3 regions of the Bradyrhizobium sp. USDA 4473 genome follow, and region 2 is predicted to be linked to each of the others. Evidence: riboswitches for the same ligand, from Rfam matches in the RefSeq annotation. Region 2 holds a riboswitch; each other region holds the start of a gene.

Region 1 (7,514 bases), 2.5 Mb from region 2:
AGTGATGACGCCGTTGTGGGTAAAATAGCGGGGGCCGGGAATCTTACAGTTCACCAAAAGCAAAACGCGCCACAGATCACCCTTCGCTGTCGGCTTGTCATTCGATTTCGCCACGTAATCCACCACAACGGGCTCAATGATATCGCAGCGGCCGCGCCGCAGAAGAATGCCGAGCTTGCCTCGTGCGGTCGTCACGAAGTTAAAGTTAACAGGATCGTGCAGAAAGCGAAGATTTGCGTCCCTTTCGCCATCAGTGACTTCACTGGCAATCAACGAGAGGGCAAAGGCGCGCCAACCCAATTCAATCGGCTTTGCATATGGCGACGCAAGTCTGATCGTTCCGTCGGTCGCGATCGTCCAAGTGATTGCGTACTGTTCGTCTGATTTGTTGTCTTGGTGCTTGGTCCAGGAAAAGTACACATACTCTGTTCGGTCAATCCCTTCGGCTACTCCCCACGAGCGAGGGACGAAGTGAGCCACCTTCGAGACCTTGGAGATGATTTGTTCTATGGTCTCGCCGTCTTGCGCTCGCCACGTTGACTTGACCCTTTCGACGAGAGCGCTGTCGTTGGCACGAACATTGTTGTTCGTCGCTGCCAGCCCGGCCAGGCAAATCAGCGATCGAGCGAAACAAAACCAGAGTACGCGCGTTCCAGCCATTCCCTTCATTGCTGCCGGCCCATCTGGTTCTCGTCCACGCGTCAATTCCAAAGAGGACAATCTTCAACGTGCCTGCGAGATCGTTGGAAGTTAGCGGCAACGTGACGCGAGCACCTGCTGATGTCCCGCGCGAGCAGGCGCGTCCCTCGATGTCACGCGCCGCTAACCTCAGTGGTCAGCCAAAGCTTCAACTTGCGATGCTGGACCTGCCCAGGAGGAGAAGCCTGGGCGAGCGAAGACTTGCATTCTTCGTGCCAGGAAATTGGCACCAGATTTGTGCCGCCTGTGTCGACTTCCCGACCTGCTTACCTCATTTATGTTGCCATTAAGCCTGTTCGCGGCGACTTTCGACTTTAATGGCTGATTCCTGTCACGCACTGCATCTTCGAGCAACGCAGTTGGGAAACCTTGCTGCCGGAAGCCTGACGACAGTTGGGTGCAGGATTGCCGCCATCGAACCATGTGGTCGGAGGTCGTTGTCGCTGCTGCGGAGATGGAAAGTGCGGCGAAGCCGCTCGTCAGCGGCGAGCGATTTGGAATCGGCGCTAAGGAAGTTCAAAAGTCACGCAGGCGAAGCGATATGAAATTCGTCGCTCGCGTAGGACACGTTAGCGGGCGCCTATGTGGTCGTCGTCGTAGTCAACATTGGGGAGTTGCACTTCCATGCAGTCGTATCGACCGGATAAGAAGGGAAGTCTCAGGTCGGGCTAGCTTCGGCTTGAGCTGCTCAACATTCTCGAGAGCATCTGCCTGACGGCCGGGTTCATAAATGTCTTTGCTATCCAGCCGAACAGGCCGACCGTAAAGACGGCAGCAGCAAAAACGCCGAGGGCACTCCAAACAGCCATTTTCATTACGGGCTACTCTTTTCGTTGGTGAGTCACTATGCTTGCTTTGCGCAGTATCGCCAAAAGCATCCGCATGGCGCCTACCAGGATTGGTGGTAGATCAACATGCTCGCTCAGTATGCTGCCGATTTTGCGCATATTGTGCCTGTTCACGCTGATCCTTGGTCGTTGGTGGAGAACCGGGGGCGCATCGAAGCGTGCTAGATGAGCGCTTCGAAAGCTGGATCGCGTGAAGAGCGGCCTGTCCCGGCACCGTGACCTTCATCGCGAAGGCCGCATGCGTCTCTTGCACGATCTGACACGCGGTCCGACGCGAACGCGCCTCGGAGATGGTCATCCCGATATCCATGCTTGGAGAGTGGCTTCAACGTCGCGATCAAGAGTGGCCGTGTATCGTCAACAGCATCACTTTGACAGGTTGACTGCGGAGTTGTCTTTCCGATAATCGAAGTCGTCGAGGTTCTCCGGTTCGGCTTGATCCGGAGCTAAGAGGGAAGCCGGTGATGCCGGCGCTGCCCCCGCAACTGTAAGCGGCGAGCCGCTGTCCAACAGAGTCACTGAAGCCCGCGCGGCTTCGGGAAGACCGGACAGTGGCGATGATCCGCGAGCCAGGAGACCTGCCCCGACAATATGTTCGTCCACGGGCGGGGTGTCCCGGTGGTACGCCAAGCAGCCGTCGCTCGCGTGACGTCTCCTGCCTGCGTCCGCCATGGCCTTTGCCCCCAACATGGGGTTAACGGTATGTCTCTTCTCTCACTTCCGGTTGCCACGCTCGGAACGCCGCGCATCGGTCCAAGACGCGAGCTCAAACTCGCGCTCGAAAGCTATTGGGCCGGAAGAATCAACGAACAGCAGTTGCTCGAGGACGCAGCCGGCCTGCGCGCGGCGAACTGGGCGCGCCAGAAATCCCTCGGTGTCACCATCATTCCGTCGAACGATTTCTCGCTATACGACCAGGTGCTCGACACCAGTGTCATGGTCGGCGCCATCCCGGACGTCTATGCCTCGAAAGTCGAGCCTGCTTCCCTCAAGACGTATTTCGCCATGGCACGCGGTTCTCAAAGCGACAGCCAGGATGCGAGTTGCGGTCACCGACCTCGCGGCTATGGCGCACCCGCGCAGGAGATGACCAAGTGGTTCGATACCAACTACCACTACATGGTCCCGGAATTTCATCGGGGGCAGACTTTCAGGCTCTCCTCTCGCAAGCCTATCGAGGAGTATGAGGAAGCCAAGGCCCTTGGCTTTCAAACCCGCCCTGTCCTGATCGGCCCGGTCACCTTCTTGAAGCTAGGCAAGAGTGCTGATCCCGCGTTCCAGCCACTGGCACTACTGGATGACCTGGTACCGGTCTATATCGAGGTTCTGCAGGAATTGGCCCGACGCGGGGCGAATTGGGTCCAGTTTGACGAGCCCTGCATGGTCCTTGATCTCGATGAGGGGACAAGAAAATCTTTGCTGCATGCCTATGACCGGCTCGTCAAGGAGGGGCCGGCCATCAAGATTATGGTCGCCAGCTATTTCGGTGGCCTTGGCGAAAATCTTCACACGGCCTTGCGCCTACCTGTTGCTGGCCTGCACGTCGATCTGGTTCGGGCGGCAGAGTTATTGGACCAGATCATTGCTGCCGGGCGAAGTGATCTCGTTATCTCACTCGGCGTGATCGACGGCCGCAATGTGTGGCGGACGAATTTATCGGCGCTGCGCCAGCGGCTCGATCCCGCCATTGCGAAACTCGGCAGGGATCGCGTACAGATCGCCCCATCCTGTTCGCTGCTTCACGTGCCGGTCGATGTTGAGCTCGAAACGGAGCTTGCTTCCGACGTCAAGAGCTGCGTTGCGTTCTCGGTTCAGAAGATTCGCGAGCTTGCGACGTTGGCACGGGCACTCGCAGGCGATCTGAATGTCGCCGACGCTCTCGCGGAATCGGAGCGCGTCACCATCCGCCGCGGAACTTCGCCGAAGATCCGTGACGCCAATGTCGCCGCCCGGATGAGTGCGATCAATCAGACCGCGCGACGGCGCGCCAGTCCATTTGTCAGGCGTGCCGAGATCCAACGCGAGCGCTTCAAACTACCGGCGTTTCCTACCACAACGATCGGCTCGTTTCCGCAGACCGCAGAGGTCCGCAGTGCCCGCGCGGCGCACGCGAGAGGCTCCATGAGCGACGGGCAATACGACACGTTCCTCAAGGAAGAGACTGCGCGTGCCGTACGTTGGCAGGAGGACATTGGTCTGGACGTCCTCGTGCACGGCGAGTTTGAGCGCAATGACATGGTGCAGTACTTCGGCGAGCAACTCGCCGGCTTCGCGTTTACCAAAAACGGCTGGGTACAATCCTATGGATCGCGCTGCGTCCGGCCACCGATCCTGTTTGGCGACGTCTCGCGGCCGAAGCCGATCACCGTGGACTGGTGGAGCTACGCGCAATCGCTAACCAACAAGCCGATGAAGGCGATGTTGACCGGACCGGTAACAATTTTGAATTGGTCGTTTGTTCGGGATGATATTCCGAGAAGCGAGGCCTGCCGTCAAATTGCGCTCGCGATCCGAGACGAAGTCAGCGATCTCGAGAATGCTGGTGCGACCATGATCCAGATCGACGAAGCAGCGCTGCGCGAAGGATTGCCACCGCGTCGATCGGAGTGGGCGGTTTATCTCGAGTGGACCGGGGATTGCTTCCGCATCTGCTCATCGGGCGTCGCCGATCAAACCCAGATTCATACCCATATGTGCTACTCGGAGTTCAACGACATCATCGATGCGATTGCCGCAATGGACGCCGATGTCATCTCGATCGAGACCTCGCGCTCGAAGATGGAATTGCTCGACGCGTTTCGGAACTACAAATATCCAAATCAAATCGGGCCGGGCGTGTACGACATCCATTCTCCACGCGTGCCCGAGACGAGCGAGATGACGGAACTCATGGCTTTGGCCCGAAAGCGGCTGCAGGACTCGCAGCTCTGGGTCAATCCGGACTGTGGCCTGAAGACGCGGAAATGGGAGGAGATCCGCCCAGCACTGGCCAACATGGTCGCTGCCGCGCGCGAACTGCGCGCTGGATCCGCTCCCTTCGACCGTTGATCCTCGGCCCGGTGTCTCTCGTCGAGAAACCGATCGCTTTTGGGGCCTTGCGCGCTCGGTAATCGTGAGGGGCCTTGGGAAAGGAAAAAACGCCCGGCCGCCTTTAGCGGCCGGGCGAAGTGCGTCCGGGAGGAGCGACGCTGCTATGCATCGCACCGACGTTCGTCGGCGGAGGGAAGCCAGCCGATGGTTCGATCACGGCGAGGACATCCGCCGGAATCTGACCCCAGTTAAAGCACAAGCTCAGCGGAGCTCAATTATGCCGTGGTATGCCGTCGATATTGGCCGGGATTAAAATTCTACACCAAGGTTTGTCGTCGATGTGTACGTTCGCAACGCGGCACGGGGTTGGGCAACGTCGGGCGGAGTGCCGCCCTAACATGGCCCGGCATCAGGCGCGCACGTTGGTACGGGTTTCTGCCGGAAAACGCTGGGCTGGATCAACGCCACTATACTGCCGACGGAAAAAACATCATCTGACCGTTCCAATGAGCGGCTCAGCAGCGGGGCGGCGAACGGGATAACCAACCGACGCGTTCTTCAGCGGTGCGATTGGTCGCCACCCAAAGCATGCACCGGTTGCGGGGATGCCGAGCTCGGATATGAAACGCTGGGTTCCGCTTGGTCGCTAGACCGCCTGACTATGTGTAGCCCCGGACCGAAGCAGGTGAGCGTCGAAGACTGATGCGACGCTCCGGGCCAGGAACTCTGCGCCACGGGCTACAGTGAGCCGGCCATCATCGATCGCCACGACGCCGTCAGCGATAAGGCTGCCGAGACGAGAATGATCGACGACGGCCAATCTCGGATCCCGGCCGTAACGACGGGATGTCTCGGAAAGATCGACTGCCAGGTCGCACATGATTCGCTCGATGAGCTCGGCGTGGAAGCGATCGTCATCGGTCAGCAAATAGCCCTTTGCGACGGCGAGCTGATCCATGGCGATGCGAGCAAGGTAGTCCTTTGTCGAGACAGCGTTCGCGGCAAACCCCTGTTGCATACGGCCGATGGCGCTGGCTCCCAGACCAATCAGGACGTCGGCGCAATCGTCGGTATAGCCCTGGAAGTTGCGCCTCAGCCTGCCTTCCTGCCTCGCCTGGGCGAGATTGTCGTTCGGCAAGGCGAAGTGATCGACGCCCACCCGAACGTATCCAGCATCGACCAAAGCTTCCGCGATCGTTTCGGACTGGAGGTGGCGCGTGACGCTGTCGGGCAGGGTGGACGCATCGATCTTGCGCTGATGTCTCTTGAACGAAGGAACGTGCGCGTATCCAAAGGCCGAAAACCGGTCCGGATGAAGCTCGAGGCATTTGGCGACGGTGTCCAGGCACGAAGCGACCGTTTGCAGGGGCAGCCCATAGAGCAGGTCGAAATTGATCCGGCCGACGCCTGCGCGGCGTAATCGATCGACCGAGATCGCGGTCTGTCCGAAGCTCTGCAGACGATTGATGCCGTGCTGAACAACTGGATCGAAGCTCTGTACACCCAGGCTCGCGCGGTTGACCCCGCAAAAGCCCAGCGCCTCGGCCATCGGCTCGCTCAACGTGCGTGGATCGATCTCTACGGCGATCTCGGCATCAGGCAGGACAGCGAAGGAATGGCGCAACGAACCGACCAGATCAGCAAATGTTTCAGGTGTCATGATCGTCGGGCTACCACCCCCGAAGTGGATGTGAGAGATCGGTTGCCGTCGACCAACGGTTTCTGCAACGAGGTAAGCTTCAGTCCGCAGTCCCGCTGCATAGATCGCGATCGGCTCCTGGCGTTTCGCGACGGATGTGTGGCAGCCACAATACCAGCACATCCTTCGACAAAACGGCACGTGAACGTAGATCGAGGCGGATTGCTGGGCGTCCAACGACTTGAGCCAGGTTCGGTAGTCGGATTCGCAAACCGATGCTGAGAAATGGGGGGCCGTCGGATAGCTGGTGTAGCGCGGCAGCCGGTGCTGCCCGTAGGATTCTGCCAAGTCCGGTCGCATTCGGATGCCTTTCTTCCTCTTTGGGCCGATTACCGGACACGCAACAGATAAGCTTTGCGCTGGCTCAAATATCGCGCCCAACCATCGTAGCCATCAAGCCGAAATTGGTAGGGCATACCCGAGGCCTATGCATTGCACTTTGGGAATGCAATCAAGCGCTTGACCGGTCGCAATGAGCCGCATCCTATCCGCGCGGGCCTCGGTATTTCGTTGGTGATTCAATCCGGTCAGCGAACCAAGCTGCAATCGGTTGAGATCCTACTCCGTGTCGGCGCAGCGCTCGACGAGTGGCCGCCCCCGGCCATCTTGATAGGTCCGTGTAGGGCTCGTCTGGCGCGTTATCAGTGTTGCGTAAGCCGAGCCATGCTCTGGCACTTGCATCTACCGACGCTCAGCCATGGAACCTGCCGGACCCGGAGCGCATGGATTTCGGCCATGTCATTTGCAATCGGCTGACCGAAGGAACGCGACCGCGGAGTTCGTCCCGGCCGTGCGCAGCGTGCGGGCGCCGGGAAAATTATCATCTTCATTTCAAAAGAACGATCCTGACGTCCACTTTCCATCGTGAAACATCAGCGATCAGCTACGGTCCATCGGCTTTGGTGGACGAAACCGCGACTGAGCTCCTTTCGGCTTCAGCTTCTTGCTCCAATATGCGCTCTTAGCGCATCGGATGTCGCTTCCGCTGTCTTGCTGAATAGTAAATCCCCGGCATCGGTGCGGGCGGATGCGATTTCGGTCCAATCCTCAGCCGATAGAGCCTTGACGGCGGCGGGGAAGAAATCTCGTTCTTCCCACATCATATGGCGCCGCTCCCGCAATATGAAGTCGCGCACGATGTTGCCGACGTCTTGCCGAACGAGTTCACGATCCGCGAGGATACCATCAATAGCTCGAGCGAAGTGGTGCAGGCGGTCGATGACTTCCCGGTGTTCGTG
Region 2 (7,514 bases):
CAATTCAATCCTGTGGTTGGGTCCCGGCTTTCGCCGGACGACGACGACATATATCGCTTATCCCTCACAACGGCTCGTCATCATTGCCGTAGCGGTCGAGCTTCGGCGTGGCGATGTCGCCATCCTCGTAATACTCGTCGTCCTGCTTTGATGCAGGCGGCGGAGGCACCTTAACCTTGTCGTCGGTCTTCTCGTTGATCTTGGCGCCGCCCTTACTCGTCTTTCCGGCCTTGGCCATGCGTTTCCCCTGTACGGGTCAAATCAGCTGCGGCAATTCTACTCCAGTTTGCGAGCGCTCGTCATGTGAGCAGACGACGTGACGGGGTCACATCCCGCCACACCCTCTCTTGTTTAAGCATGATCTTTTCGGAAAACCGGTCCCCACTTTTTCCGGATCATGCTCTCAAAACGTCGCGCCGGCCTTGACCATGTAGGTGCGGCCGGGCAGCGGATAGGCCGAGAAGCGGCCTTCCGTGAACGAGCTCGCGATGGCGTAGTCGTAGTACAGCGCGTTGAACAGGTTGTTGACGCTCAGCGACCAGAACAAGCGGTCGACTTGTCCGCTCAGCTTGATATCGGCAGTGGCGTTGCCGGGGATTTTGCTTTGGGTGTTGGCCTGGTCGTTGTCCATGATGCGCGAGCTCCAGGCCCGCGCGGTGGCATCGAACACCAGATAGTTCTGCCAGATGTTCCAGGTTACGCCGAGATTGCCGGTGCTGCGCGACACCAGCGGCACGTCGTTGCCGGCCCATATGCCTTCGCGAAATACCGCGCGGGTGATCGCCATGCCGCCGCGCAGGGTGACGGTGTCGCTGATCTTCAGCGAAGCACTGGTCTCGGAGCCGTAGCGGCGGGTGGGATCGAGGTTAACATTGTAGAACAGCACCGGATTGAAATGGATCTCGTTCTCGAGATCCATCAGATAGACGCTGGTCTGGATCTGGAAGCGAGCGGTCTTGACCCGGAAGCCGCCCTCGACGTCCTGCGAGGTCTGGGTCTTGAGCTGAAAATTCTGCGGAATCGGGGCGAATGTCAGCGGATCGAAGGCCGGCCCCGATGCGACGCGCTCGTCGACATCGGGCGTGCGGAAGGCGCGCGCGGCGCGACCGAACGCCGAGAAGGTGTCGGTGAAGCGATGCTCGACACCGACATGCAAGGCGTACTGTGTCTCGTTGCTGTCGAGCGGTGCCGCCTGCGTGTCGAAAGCGAACGGCGCATTCGGATCGTAGCGATCGCGCGCCGAGACGTGGGTGTTCTGCACCCGCGCGCCGTAGGAGAAGTCGGTGGTCGGCAGCAAGCCGAACGTGTGCTGCCAATAGCCGGCCACGCTCTGCTGCTCGATGTTGTAGACGTGGGTGGGATCGACGCCCTGATAGGCGCCGCGTGCCTCACGGAAGGTCGAATCGTAATAGTCGATGCCGGTCAGGATCGTGGATGGCATGCCCAGCATGACATTCTTGACGCTGAGCCGCGGCGTCAGAGACCAGGTCTGCAGCGCGGCGTCATTGTAGGTCGAGGCGAAGCTGATGGTCGGCACGGTGCCGAAGAAGCCGCTCTGCGTCTCGCGCTGCCGCCAGCCGCCGTCGACGATCAGGTCGACGCCGTTCACCAGCGTTCTGGTGAAGCCGGTGGTGACGCTCGCGGTCTGCTGGTTCGCATAGTCGAACGGCGTCGCCGCACCGCGACGATCAGTCAGCAACTCGTTGACGCCGATCGACGGATCGACCAGCCGTCCGCCGGGCAGGCCGAGCTTCTGGTCGCTGCCGGTGACGGTGACGAAGGCGGTGAGATCCGGTGTGGTGTAGTTGACGTTGCCGACGGCGTTGCGCTGGTCGAGCGCATTGTTGACGCGGTAGCCGTCGGATTTGATGCCGCTGCCATAGAACGAGGTCGACCACGGTCCTGAATTGAGAGCCGCGGAGACCGCGGCCATCCGGGTGTTGAACGAGCCAACTCCGGCCTCGGCGCGCATCGTGGCTGGTGGACCACCGGCGCCGGCCTTGGTGATGATGTTGACCACGCCGCCGACCGCGTTGTCGCCATAGAGCACCGCGCCGCTGTTGCCGCTGACGATCTCGATCCGTTCGATCGAATCGAGCGGAATCGTGGTGAGATCGAAGCCGGCTTTGTCGACGTCGTTGAGGCGGCGGCCGTTGAGCAGGAACAGGGTGTTGTCGGTCGCGAATGCGCCGAAGCCACGCAGGTCAACCGAGGTCTTGGCGCCGTTCGGCCCGCCATAGAGCGATTGCAGCTGCACGCCCGGCACCTGCGCCAGGATTTCCGGCAGCGACTGCGACGGCGAATGCGCGATGTCGTCGGCGGTGATCACGGTCGAGGAGGAGCCGACGACCCCGGCAAACTGGCGGCCGCCGCTGCTGCCGCCGGTCCCCGTGGCCGAGCCGGCTCCAGCCGAGTTCGATCCGGCGCCGCTGCCCGCGTTGCTGCTCTGCGTGGTGCCCGGCGCCGGGCGGCGTGGGGCCGGGGTCTCGTCAGCGGGCGGTTTGGCGCGGGTAACGTTCTGGTCGCCGGATCGGCTGACTTCGATTGCGGGCAGCTGATCGGGAGCGGGCGCCTGCTGCGCCCGCGCCGTTGAAAGGACGATCGTCGGCAAGATGATCGTCGACGCGAGCAGAAGCGCGCGGCGCCGATCGGGTGGGAAGGAAAACATAGGCGAGACCTCGGTAACGTCAGTGGCACGTCACCGCGAAGCAGTCTCACCATGTGCTTGCAGCATCAGGTGAAGCTCATGCCTGTACTCCCCGACCGGCATCCTCGCGTGTGACCACGGCTGACGGCAGGTCTCCTGGCTCGCGGGTCGTTACCCTTCGTCGCCTTCCCAGGACCGAGATTCCCAGTGGCCTGTGACGAAGGATTCACCGCATACAGTTGCGGGGGCAGCCGCGGCGTTGGGGAAGTTTCCCCGTACCGCATTCCCTTTTCATCTCATGAAAGAACCGTCATGGTCATCTAGGGTTCGGCCGGGCAGCAAAGTCAATCCGGCGGAAGTCGGGCAATGGCCGCCCGGCCACGGTTTTTGTCGGGTGTCGCTTGTCTGCCACGGCGATCGCTGTAAGAGCATGGATGAGATGAGCGTGCAGGATTTTGCCTTGGCGGCCGAGATCGCGGCGCGGCGGCGGTGGAGTGCCACCGCGGCGCTATTCGCGCTCGTGGTTCTGCTGTGCGTGCTCTCGCTCGGCATCGGGCCGGTGCGGCTGTCGCCGCTCGCGGTGATCGAGGCGCTGTTCGGGGGCGGCAGCGACGTCGCGCAGGTCATTGTGCGCGAGATCCGGCTGCCGCGCACCATCCTGGCATTCGCGATCGGCGGCATTCTCGGGCTGTCGGGCGCGGCGCTGCAAGGCCTGCTGCGCAATCCGCTGGCTTCGCCGTCGCTGTTCGGCGCGCCGCAATCGGCGGCATTCGGCGCGGTGCTGGTGATCGCGCTCGGCCTCGCCGATGTGCGGTACTACGCGCTGCCGGCGGTGGCGATTATCGCCGCGTTCGGCTCGGTGTTCGCATTGCTCGCGATCGCCGGTCGCAATGCCGGGCTGCTGATCCTGATCCTCGCGGGGCTTGCGATCTCGAGCTTTGCGGGTGCCGCGACCGCGCTGGTGATGAACCTCTCCAGCAATCCGTTCGTGGTGCTGGAGATCGCGTTCTGGCTGCTCGGCTCGCTGGAGGACCGCAGCTTCGAGCATGTGGCGCTGGCGCTGCCCTTTATCGTCGCCGGCGCGGCCATCCTGCTCAGCCAGGCGAGCGCCTTTCGTGTGCTGACGCTCGGCGAGGAGGCGGCGCGGAGTCTCGGCGTCGATGTCGGGCGGCTGCGGCTCTTCGTCATCACGGGCGTCGCGCTCGGCGTCGGCGGCGCGGTCGCGGTGACCGGCACGATCGGCTTCATCGGCCTCGTCGCGCCGCATCTGATGCGCCCGGTGATCGGTCATGATCCGGCACGGCTGCTGGTACCGAGCGCGCTGACCGGCTCGGCGCTGCTGCTTGCCGCAGATATCGCGGTGCGCATCATCCCCTCGACCTCGGACATCAAGGTCGGCGTGCTGACCTCGATCATCGGCGTGCCGTTCTTTCTTTACCTCATCATGCGCGAGCGCCGCGCGCTCGGCGGAGGCGTGGCATGACGCTGCTCTCCGCCACAGCGCTCAACGCCTCGCTCGGCAGCCGCAAGGTGCTGCACGATGTCTCGCTGTCGCTCGCGGCCGGTCACCTGGTCGCGCTGGTCGGACCGAATGGCGCCGGCAAGACCACGCTGTTGCGCGCGCTGGCTGGCCTGATCCCGTCTGACGGCGAGATCAGGATTGGCGGCGAGGCTCTGGCGTCATTGCCGCTGCGCGAGCGTGCGAAACGTTTTGCGTATCTGCCGCAGGGGCACATGGTGCACTGGCCGCTGCCGGCACGCGATATCGTGGCGCTCGGCCGCTATCCGCATGGCGCGACCGATCCGGCGCGGCTGTCGCCCGGGGATATGGAGGCGGTGCTGCGGGCGATGCAGGCCGTCGATGTCACCGAGTTCCGCGATCGCCGCGTCACCGAGCTGTCCGGCGGCGAGCGCAGCCGTGTCGCGCTGGCCCGGGTGCTCGCGGTCGAGGCGCCGGTGATCCTCGCCGACGAGCCGACCGCCTCGCTCGATCCGCGCCATCAGATCGACGTGATGCAGAAGCTGCGCAACGTCGCCGACACCGGCGTGCTGGTGATCGTCGTGACGCATGACCTCGGCCTCGCCGCGCGCTTCGCCGATCATGTGCTGGTGCTGTCGGAGGGGCGGCTGGCGGCGCAGGGCGCGCCTGATGAGGCACTGTCGGAAGCAGTCCTCGCCAGCGTATTCCGCGTCAGCGCCTACCGCGCTGAATTCCGGCGCGAGGCGGTCATCGTGCCATGGGCGGACGTCTGATGTGCGCGTGGCGTCTCGCAGCCTTGGCCGCGGCGGCATGGATCACGTCGCTTGGTGCCGCGTCCGCCGCCGGCCCGCGCATCGTCTCGATGAATGTCTGCAGCGACCAGCTCGTGCTGTCGCTCGCCGACCCGGACCAGATCCTCGGCCTCAGCCGCTTTTCGCGCGATGCCTGGCAATCCTGGGCAGCCGAGAAAGCGCGAAACTTTCTACGCCTGTCGGGCGAGGCCGAGGACGTGCTGCTGCTCAAGCCAGACATCGTCGTCGTCAGCCTGTTCGACAAACGCGCGACGCGTGACCTGCTGAAGGCCCACGGGCTGCACCTCGCCGAATTCACGGTACCGCGCACGCTGGACGAGGTGAGGGATCAAATCCGCGCCATGGGCGATGTGGTGCAGCATCCCGATCGCGCCGAGCTGGAGATCGCGCGCCTCGATGCGGCGATCGCGCGGGCGCGTGCGGTGGCGAGCGCGCATCATTACCGCGTGCTGCCGCTGGAGCGGCGTGGCTTCGTGTCGGGAGATAACAGCCTGATTAACTCGCTGCTGGCGGCAACCGGCCTGACCAATGCGGCCGGTGAGCTCGGCCTCGGCGCGGGCGGCTTTGCCTCGCTCGAGGCCATCGTGAAGTTGCGGCCGGATTTCATCCTGGTATCGGAGGCTGGCGATCGCGCCGAAGATGGGGGCCGCGCCTTCCTGCTGCATCCGGCGCTGGAGCGCTTCTATCCGGAGCGAAGGCGCATCGTGCTGCCCGAGCGGCTCACAGTGTGTGGCGGCGTGATGCTGGCGGATGCGCTGGACCGGCTGACGGAAGAATTGCAGCGCGTAACGCGGTAGTTGATGTGCCCCGCATCTAAGTCCCGTCATCCTGAGGAGCGCGTAGCGCGTCTCGAAGGATGCACGGCCCGGATCTCTCCAAATGTTCGCGGACGCGGCGTGGCCGTCGACCCTTCGAGACGCCGCTTCGCGGCTCCTCAGGGTGACGGTGATGGTCATACGCGCGCAGTTGGCTCGACTATCCCATCACGACTGGCCCGCCGGCCTTCTTCCAGGCGTCGATGCCACCCTCGATATGCGCGGTGTTGGCCAGCCCCGCCTTCTTCGCGGCGGCTACCGCCATCGCCGAGCGCTCGCCGAACGCGCAGAAGAACACGACGCGGCGGCCGGTCGCGGCCGCCACTTCGCGCAGCATGCCGCCGGGCAGCAGGCCGGCGCCGATTCCCGGATAGGGCGCATGCAGCGCGCCGGCGAGCGTGCCGTGCTTGGCGCGCTCAGCGGTTTCGCGCAAATCGACCAACAGGACATCGGGCCGGCCGAGGCTTGCGATCGCATCGCGCGCGTTGAGCGAGAGACCTTCTTTTGCGAGTTCGTCCTGGTGCAGCCCGACATGCATGTTGGCGGGCACCACGACGTCCATCAGCTTCGGGTTCGGCAAATTGAGGTTGTTCATCAGCTCGACATAGTCGTCGATCGATTTGACCTGCAGCCGCGGATTGTAGCGCTTCTCCTCGCCGATGGTGGAGACGGTGTCGCCCTTGTAGTCATGCGCGGGGAACACCATCGTCTCCTCGGGCAGCTTGAGCAGGCGGTTGAAGATCGAATCGTACTGCGCCCGCGCGCTGCCGTTCTGGAAATCGGTGCGGCCGGTGCCGCGGATCAGCAGCGTGTCGCCGGTGAACACGCGGTCGCCCATCAGATAGCTGTAGGAATCGTCGGTGTGGCCGGGCGTGTACATCGCCTCCAGGCAAAGGCCCTCGATCGTTACTTTGTCGCCGTCGGCAACGCGCATCGAGACCACGTCGGCCTTGCTCTGCTCGCCCATGATGGTGATGCACTGGGTGCGGTCGCGCAGCTCGCCGAGGCCGGTGACGTGATCGGCGTGCAGATGGGTATCGACGGCCTTGACCAGGCGGAGATCGAGTTCCCTTAGCAGCTTGCAGTAGCGGTCGGCCTTCTCCAGCACCGGATCGAGGATCAGCGCCTCGCCGCCGGCGCGGCTGGCGAGCAGATAGCTGTAGGTGCCGGACACGCTGTCGAAGAGCTGGCGAAAGATCATGACGGCTTACCTATTCTCCGGGGCGACTCGTGGAGAGGATATTATTTCATAGATAGGGCCCATTCAAAGCAAATCCATCCCTGAACAGAAATGACCCCTCACCTCTGAGGAGCCGCGCAGCGGCGTCTCGAAGGGGCGATGGCCGGAAAATGCGCGTTGAAGCATGAGGGCCGTGCATCCTTCGAGACGCCCGCTGCGCGGCCCTCAGGATGACGGTTGTTGTGCGAATGGGGCGGCGAGGAATTACGGCCTCACCAGCGTGTAGCCGTTCTCGGTCAACAGCAAAATCTGCGCGACACCGACCTGCACGGGGGTTGCGGCGGCGATGTAGTCCGGCCGCTTGCCGGAGTCGCGCTCGATGGTGTCGACGGTGTTGAGGCAGATGTCGACCCGCGCGCCCTGCGCGACCAGGCTCTCGACCAGCTTGCGGTTCGGGTTGTCGGGCTTGAGCAACTCGATGCCGGGGCCGAAGGCGACGATCTCGACCGCGACCTTGTCGGGGTCGTAGTGCTTCATCAGGTTGTTGGCGACGCTGAGGACGAGGCCCTGCTTCTTCGGG
Region 3 (7,514 bases), 370 kb from region 2:
ACCGTCCTCAGCTTCGACGTCGACTGGATGCGCGGCCAATCGGTCGGCATCTTCCCGATCTCGAGCGGCTCGCCGGCGCCCGTCATCGCCGAGCTGGAGAAGATCGTCGATTCCGGCGAGAACGGGCTCAGCCAGAACGTCATCAAGTTCATGCCGATTGCGCGCCTCAACGCGATCCTGGTCGTGACCAAGAAGCCGGACATGCTGCATACGGCCGCGACCTGGATCAAGCGGCTCGACCGCAACGACACCGCGCGCACCACGGTCCATGTCTACCGCGTCAAATACGGCGATGCGCGCCAGATCGCGCGGGTCCTGACCGACATGTTCCTCGGCGGCTCGTCCGGCAATCTGCTCGACAGCGCCGACAGCCAGCTCGCGCCCGGCTCCGGCACCTCGTCGAGCTCGAGCGTCGCCGACCGCCTGTCGCTCAACAACAACAACGGCTCGAATTCGAGCATGGGCAGCTTCGCATCCCGCGGCACGTCAGGGACCGGCTCGACGGGCCAGGGTCTCGGCCAGGGATTTGGCGCCGGCGGCCAATCGAACAATCCCAACAATCAAGGTCAGGGCAACAACGCCGCGCTGGATAGCGGCCGCGGTGCCAGCGGCGGCAACGGTCAGCCGGTCATGCAGGACGTGCGGATCACGCCCGACGTCGTGAACAACAATCTGCTGATCTACGCCGACCAGGCCAACTATCGCATCATCGAGGCGACCTTGCTGCAGATCGACGAGCCGCAACTCCAGGTCGCGATCGACGCCACGATCGCCGAGGTCACGCTCAACAATACCCTGTCCTATGGCGTGCAGACCTACCTCACCAGCCAGAACCTCGGGCTGAAGCCGAACACCGGCTCGATCCTCGGCACTCAGGCAACCGCGGCGCCCGCGACCACGACGGATGCGACCACCGGGATCGTCAGCGCCGCGGGCTCGCTCACCAATGCCTACATCAACCAGGCCTTTCCCGGCTTCAATTTCCTGATCGGAAACGCGACGCAGCCAAGCCTGATCCTGGACGCGCTGCACGCCGTCACCAGCGTCAAGGTGCTGTCCAATCCCTCGCTGGTCGTGATCAACAACCAGGTCGCCACCTTGCAGGTCGGCGACGTCGTCCCGGTGTCGACCGGCAGCGCGACGGTGCTGACCACCAGCAACACGGTGGTCAACACCATCGACTATCGCAACACCGGCATCATCCTGAAGGTTTCGCCCCGCGTCAGCGTGAACGGCACGGTGCGGCTCGATGTCGAGCAGGAGATCAGCAACGTTCCCCAGAGCAGCGGCAGCACGGTGAACCTGACGCCGACGGTGTCGGAACGGCGGGTCAAGAGCCAGATTTCTGTGGCCAACGGCCAGACCGTGCTGCTGGCGGGCCTGATCAGCGAACAGCAAAGCGGCGCCCGCAATGCGCTTCCGGTGCTGGACCAGATTCCCGGCCTCGGAGATGCCTTCGGACATCAGAGCAACGGTACCCAGCGCACCGAGCTGATCATCTTCATCCGCCCGCAGATCATCCGCAACGGCACCGACGCCCAGGTCGTGGCCGAGGAGCTGCGATCGAAGTTGCGTGGCAGCATCGCCACGACATCGACCAATGCACCGATCACCACCAGCTATCACTGAGCCGGACGACAGGATGCTCCGCATGTGTGCGCAACGGACCAGCTACTGCGCCTCTGCCGCGATCGCGCTTTGGGCCTTGACCGCTTCAGCCGCGAGCGCCGACATCGCGGCGCGCGGGACGGCCGCCTTCCATCGCGGCGATTATGCCCAGGCGTTTCGCGAGCTCTCGCCGGCCGCCGAACGCGGCAATGCAAGAGCCCTCGGCCTGCTCGGCTTTATGTACGAGCATGGCTTCGGCGTGCCGCAGGCCTACGCCGCCGCCGCCGATTGCTACTATCGCGGCGCGATGCTGGGAGACCCGTTCGCGCAAGCGATGCTCGGCCTGCTGTACGACAAGGGCCACGGCGTCCCGAACGACTACGTGCTGGCCTACAAATGGCTCAATCTGGCGGCGGCCCGCACTGGCGGGCGGCAACGCGAGGCCTATGTTCGGTTCCGCGATGCGGTCGCAGGCAAGCTTTCGACCTATGAGATCATTGCCGCCCAGCGATTTGCACTGGAATGGACCCCCGAACTGCCCGGTCGGGACGTGCACCTGACGGTCAAGTAGCTGCGGCTATGAACTCGACCGCGCGGGGCTCGCAGACACGCGCCTGCTTTGCAGCTTCGGCCGCCGCAACCGGCGCCAGCCGATCACGATGCCGCTGATCGAGATGATCATGCCGACCGCCGACAACAGCCACACCACGACATCGCGCGCCGGCGAGATGCGCAGCAGCAACGGAAAATCCAGGCTGTGCAGCGCATTGAACAGCCAGCGATAGGAACGGCGGCTGTCGTCGCTGCGATCGAGGATTTCGGCGGTGATGGGGGAAACGTGCAGCCAGGTGCGGGCGGGATCGTCGAAGACGATGCGCAGCACGGGAAGCTCGCGCGCCTGGTGCAGCGTGTACCAATAGGCATCCGGCTCATCGAGCCGTCGCGCCGATATCATCACAGCGCCCGGCATGGCGTGGCGCGCTGCGGCGATGATCTCGTCCTGCGCGAGCGTCGCGGGCGCACCGGTCACGGGATCGGCGAGGCTCCGGCCGCCGTTGCCGTCACTGAGCAGCATCAGCCGGCGTCCGCCGATCCAGACGAAGCGCGCCTCCACCGCCGGTATTGACGGCGTCGACTGAAAGTCGGCCACGATGTCCGGCGCGTCGTGGCCGCTATAGTTCCTCGCGATCTCGCGGGTGATGCCGCGAGCGGAGAACGCGCCGCCGGGATTGAGCGACAGCCAGCCGCTGAACATCCAGGTCAGGACGAAGATGCCCCCGATCAGGCCGGCGACGTGATGCCAGGTCATCCAGCCGCGATAGGGCGAGACGGCGTCGTCGGCGTAGCGGCGCGTCAGCCGCAGGCGGAGGATGCCGATCCAGAAGCCGGTGACCGCGACCACAAGGCAGACGCCCGAGATCCACAGCACGACATCCCGCCACAGCGCCCCGTCCTTGCGCAGCACGGTCGGATAGATCCAATGCGGGATCGAGCCGAGCCAGTTCCAGACACGCTCCCGCCGCGTGGTGTCGAGCGCGATCTCGCCGCTGCGTGAGGAGACGTAGAGCTCGGTGCCATCGGGATCGCCAAGGCCGATCAGATAGAGCGGCCGCAGCGGATCGAAGCGTGCGGTGACCGACCATTGGTCGCGTGTCACCGTATCGAGCAATTGCGGCCGCACCGCATGCGGATGATGGCGAGCGACCGCGAGTGCCTGATCCGGCGAGACATGGTCGATGACAGCACCGTCGATCGCCGAGATCGTAACGGAGCCTCCCTTCCAGCCGGTCACGCGATAGACCGGAACATCGTCCATCATCGAGAGCCGGAGATCGCGGGGATAGCGCTCCATCCCCGCGATCGCCATCGCGCGATCGGGTGCGACTCGCACCTTGCCCCACGAAATGACCGGGAGCGCAGACAGCCGCTCGCTGTCGGTGAGGCGCGGAAACGCCACATACATCATGACGAGGCCGGAGATGAACCACATCGCGAACAGCAGACACGTCGCAATGCCGATCCAGCGATGGACGACATAGAGCCATCGCCGCGCTCGCCGGATCAGAGCGTTGCGCATGATCAGAACTTCACGTTGACGGACAGTTCGGCGGTGCGCGGCGTGCCCAGCAGCCATTGCCCGGTGCCGTTCGAGGTCGCCGCGTAGACCTTGTCGAACAGATTGTAGACGCGGAACGCGACCGTGGTGCGGTCATCAGGCTTCCATCTGATGCCGCCATTGACCACGTTGTAGCCCGGCCGCAATTGGCTGTTGGCGAGATCGGAGTACATCGCACCGACGATCTGCACGCCGCCATAGGCCGACCAGTTGGGCGCGAAATCCCATGTTAGCCAGACGTTCGACACCTGCTGCGGCACGTTGACCGGAACATTGCCGTTGTAGCTGACGATCTTGCCGCCGACCACCTGGCTGTTGTTGTCGTATCGGGCGCGCAGCAGCGCAAGGTTGGCGTCGACACGCCAGCCGTCGTTCAGCGCGAGTCCGATCGAGCCTTCGACGCCGCGGGATGATTGCTGGCCGATCTGCAATGCCAGGCCGGCGGTCGGATTGCTGGGATCAGGAATCGTCAGGCCGGTCTTGACGATCTCGTAAGCGGCCAGCGTCCACTCGCCGCGGCCGCCCCAGAACGACTGCTTGACGCCGATCTCGGCCTGCTTGCCGGTCGCGAGCTGGAACGTTTTCTGCGAGGTCGACAGCGAGATCAGGTTGCTGACCGGATCGACGCCGACCGCATACTGGCCATAGAATGCGAGGTTCTTGATCGGCTCGTACACCAGCCCGGTGCGCCAGCTGGTTCCCGACAGCGTGGTTTCAAAACTGTTCGCCGGCGTCTTGTAGTCGGTCCGATCGACCTCGGGCCGGTCGTACCGGACGCCTGTCACGAGCGACAATTGGTCGGTCAGCGACAGGCGATCCTCGGCGAACAGCGCATATTGATTGACGACCGCATTGAAGCCCGGCGTCGTCGCCGTCGTGGTCGCGAAGAACGACCCGGGATCGAACACGTAGGGATTGACCGACGACGCGCCGCCGTAGGGCGAGTTGTTGATGTGGGTGAAGTCGATCCGGTTGACGTCGAACCCGGCAACGACCTGGTTCGCGAGACCGAACACGCGACCGCTGAAGGTCGCATCCATCCGGTTACCGAACTGCTTCTGGTCATGGAAGATCTCGATATAGCTCGAACGATCGATCAGCCGGGTGTTCGGATTCCAGCTGTAGTTCTCGATGTCGCGCCAGTGCCGCTCGCTGGCCAGATAATACAGCGTGTTGTTGAGCTTGATGCCGTCGGCGACATCCCATTCGGTCCTGAACTGGGTCCAGCTGTCCTGGTAGCGGATCGCGCTGTCTGATGCGTTGTAATTCTTGAAGCGCAGCGCGTCCTGGATCGAACCGTTGATCAGCGGCGTGCCGAAATAGCGCGACGGGCTGCGGTCGCCGTAGTCCTCGGACAGCGTGAAGGCGAGATTGTCCGACGCCTGCACTCGGACGGCGGCGGAGACCACCGCATTCGAGGTCTTGTCGCGATCGACCCAGCCAGCCGACATGTTGCCGGTGGCGTTGATCCGGTACGACACATTGGGATTGATCGGACCGGTGCTGTCGACCGAGAGCCGCCGCGTCATGTTGCTGTCGAGCGAGACCTCGGCCTCGTTATACGATGTGTTGAGCGGCTTCTTCGGGATCACGTTGATGACGCCGCCGATCGCGCCTTCGCCGTACAGCACCGAGGCCGGACCGCGCAGCACCTCGATGCGCTGCGTCGACCAGGTATCGTAGGGGAACGTCAAGGTGCCGGAGCCGACATAGAAGCGCGTGCCGTCATACAAGGTCATCACCGAGTTGCTGCCGGCAAAGCCGCGGGTGCTGAACGACAGGCCGCCATTGCCGGGCGCCGGCGTTGCGATGAACCCGGCCGCGTTCTGGGTGACGGCATCGAGCACATTGTGCTGGCCGCGTTCGGCAATGGTCTGCGCCGTGACGATCTCGACGCTGGCCGGTGTCTGCAATGGCGTCAGGTTGAGGCGGCTGCCGGTGCTGCCTGGCGTGGTGGCGTTGAGCGTCGGTGGTGCCGTCCCCGATGTGCCCGACGCTGCAGCACGCGGTGGGCCGCCCGCTGCCGCTGATGCTGCGGGTCTCGCGCGCGGCCGCGACGACGCCGCCGGGTTCTGGCCTCGCGCCGCAGGCTTCGGCTTCGCTGAGGCCGAGGGCGAGACCTCGATCGGATCGAGGCTGGTGGTTGGAGCTGTCTGTGCCGAGCCTTCGGCCGGCAGCAGCAACGATGACAGGGAGCAGACGAGACCGAGGCGCCATTTGCGCGCAACGGGAGAGGACGGAGACATGAAAACGGCTCGCGGTAACGTGGCACGTCACCGCGAACACGGACTGGGGCCTTGCCGAAAAGGCAGTGCTCCGATCCCACCAGGACGCCCCCGCCCGATGTGCTCGCGTGTGACCACGACTGACGGCAGGTCTCCTGGCTCACGGGTCATCGCCTGTCGACGCCTTCCCGGGCGGATAGCCCAGTGGCAAATTTGACGAAAGGCTCGCCGTTTACAGTTGCGGGGACAGCTGCGGCATTGGGGTTACCCTCGCACCGCATTCCCTTTTGATCCCCGAAGGGAACCGTCGGCGAAAACGATAGGTGCAGTCGGCATGGCTGTCAATTCGATGCGATTGTCGCACGCATGCTTTCATGTCACGCGACGCATCCCTGCATCACCTCATCGATCTCCGCACGCGAGAGCGCGCCCATCTCGGCGATGAACACGATCCGCGTGCGTGGCACGCCGGGCGCCGGCACGCCGCCGGCAGCCAAGGTCGCGCGACCGCCGGCGAGCTGAAACACCGTCAGCCGTCCGGGCTGCTCGACCGTCTCGAACAAGCCCTTCGCGCGCGCCAGCTTCGGCGCCAGTTTGCCGATCGCCTGCTGCAGGCGCGGCAGCGATACCTGCCGCTCCGACGTCCAGCTCAGCGTCTCGAACCGGTCGGACACCGGCCGTCGCGGCGCGGTCTCGCGCGGCGCGGGCAGATGATCGAGATCCGCCGGAAACAGCAGCTCCGTCGGCACCTCGCCATGCACGGCATCGACGATCACCGCCGCCGGACGCACCACGCGCACGGCATCGCGAATCGCGGCGCACGCGGCTGCATCGGCCAGATCGACCTTGCTCAGCGCCACCATATCGGCGGCCCGCAGCTGCGCGCGCAGCAGCGCATCGTCCAGCGCGGCCACCGGCTGCGTGGCGTCGACCACGCACAGCACGGTCTCCAGCGGCGCCTCCTTCCAGATCACGGGATCCATCAGATTGCGCACGATGTCCGCGGGATCGGCGATTCCGCTGGTCTCGATCACGATGAACTCGGGACACGGATCACGCCGCAGCAAACTGGCGAGCGTGCGCAGCAGGTCGCCCTCCAGCGTGCAGCAGATGCAGCCATTGCTCAGGCTGACCACGCCGTCGCTGGCGCCCGCGATCAACTCGGCATCGATATTGATCGCGCCGAAATCATTCACCACGGCGGCGATGCGCCGTCCTTGCGCATGCGCCAGCAGATGGTTGACGACCGTGGTCTTGCCCGCCCCGAGAAAGCCCGCGACCAGCAGGATCGGGACCGCCACCTCAGCCTCCGGTGACGGGCCGGCGCACCGGCCGGCCGGGACGCGCCGCGACGTCGAGCACGCCATCATTGATCAGCGGCTGGCCGCTGACCACGAGATGGCGCACGCCTTCCGCCGGGCGATTCATCGCGGAGAAGGTCGCGCGGTCGCTCAGCGTCTCGTAGTCGAACACCACGACGTCGGCGTCGGCGCCGGCCTGCAGCCTGCCCTTGGCGCGCATCGCCGGCGTGCTCGCCGACAGGATCTCGGCCGGGATCAGCGCGC

What was found. A riboswitch is a leader RNA that binds a small molecule or an ion and turns the genes downstream of it on or off. The one in region 2 is predicted to bind cobalamin.
Region 1: it holds a riboswitch for cobalamin, as region 2 does, so the genes downstream of both, metE (5-methyltetrahydropteroyltriglutamate--homocysteine S-methyltransferase) here and ACVW17_RS05220 (TonB-dependent receptor) in region 2, are expected to answer to the same signal.
Region 3: it holds a riboswitch for cobalamin, as region 2 does, so the genes downstream of both, ACVW17_RS03515 (TonB-dependent receptor) here and ACVW17_RS05220 (TonB-dependent receptor) in region 2, are expected to answer to the same signal.

The regions. Positions count from the first base shown of each region.
Region 1 is NZ_JBSSGE010000001.1:3,625,364-3,632,877, forward strand. Features, by position in the region: gene ACVW17_RS16820 (nodulate formation efficiency C protein) at 1-660, opposite strand, end outside; cobalamin riboswitch at 1,949-2,147, shown strand; gene metE (5-methyltetrahydropteroyltriglutamate--homocysteine S-methyltransferase) at 2,250-4,595, shown strand; gene hemN (oxygen-independent coproporphyrinogen III oxidase) at 5,224-6,576, opposite strand; gene ACVW17_RS16835 (hemerythrin domain-containing protein) at 7,212-7,514, opposite strand, start outside.
Region 2 is NZ_JBSSGE010000001.1:1,107,722-1,115,235, reverse strand. Features, by position in the region: gene ACVW17_RS05225 (hypothetical protein) at 65-238, opposite strand; gene ACVW17_RS05220 (TonB-dependent receptor) at 404-2,668, opposite strand; cobalamin riboswitch at 2,777-2,974, opposite strand; gene ACVW17_RS05215 (FecCD family ABC transporter permease) at 3,087-4,130, shown strand; gene ACVW17_RS05210 (ABC transporter ATP-binding protein) at 4,127-4,900, shown strand; gene ACVW17_RS05205 (ABC transporter substrate-binding protein) at 4,990-5,736, shown strand; gene ACVW17_RS05200 (MBL fold metallo-hydrolase) at 5,915-6,955, opposite strand; gene ACVW17_RS05195 (DsrE family protein) at 7,199-7,514, opposite strand, start outside.
Region 3 is NZ_JBSSGE010000001.1:739,566-747,079, forward strand. Features, by position in the region: partial or broken gene gspD (type II secretion system secretin GspD) at 1-1,629, shown strand, start outside; gene ACVW17_RS03505 (tetratricopeptide repeat protein) at 1,652-2,179, shown strand; gene ACVW17_RS03510 (PepSY domain-containing protein) at 2,186-3,685, opposite strand; gene ACVW17_RS03515 (TonB-dependent receptor) at 3,688-5,970, opposite strand; cobalamin riboswitch at 6,078-6,273, opposite strand; gene ACVW17_RS03520 (CobW family GTP-binding protein) at 6,327-7,250, opposite strand; gene ACVW17_RS03525 (amidohydrolase family protein) at 7,252-7,514, opposite strand, start outside.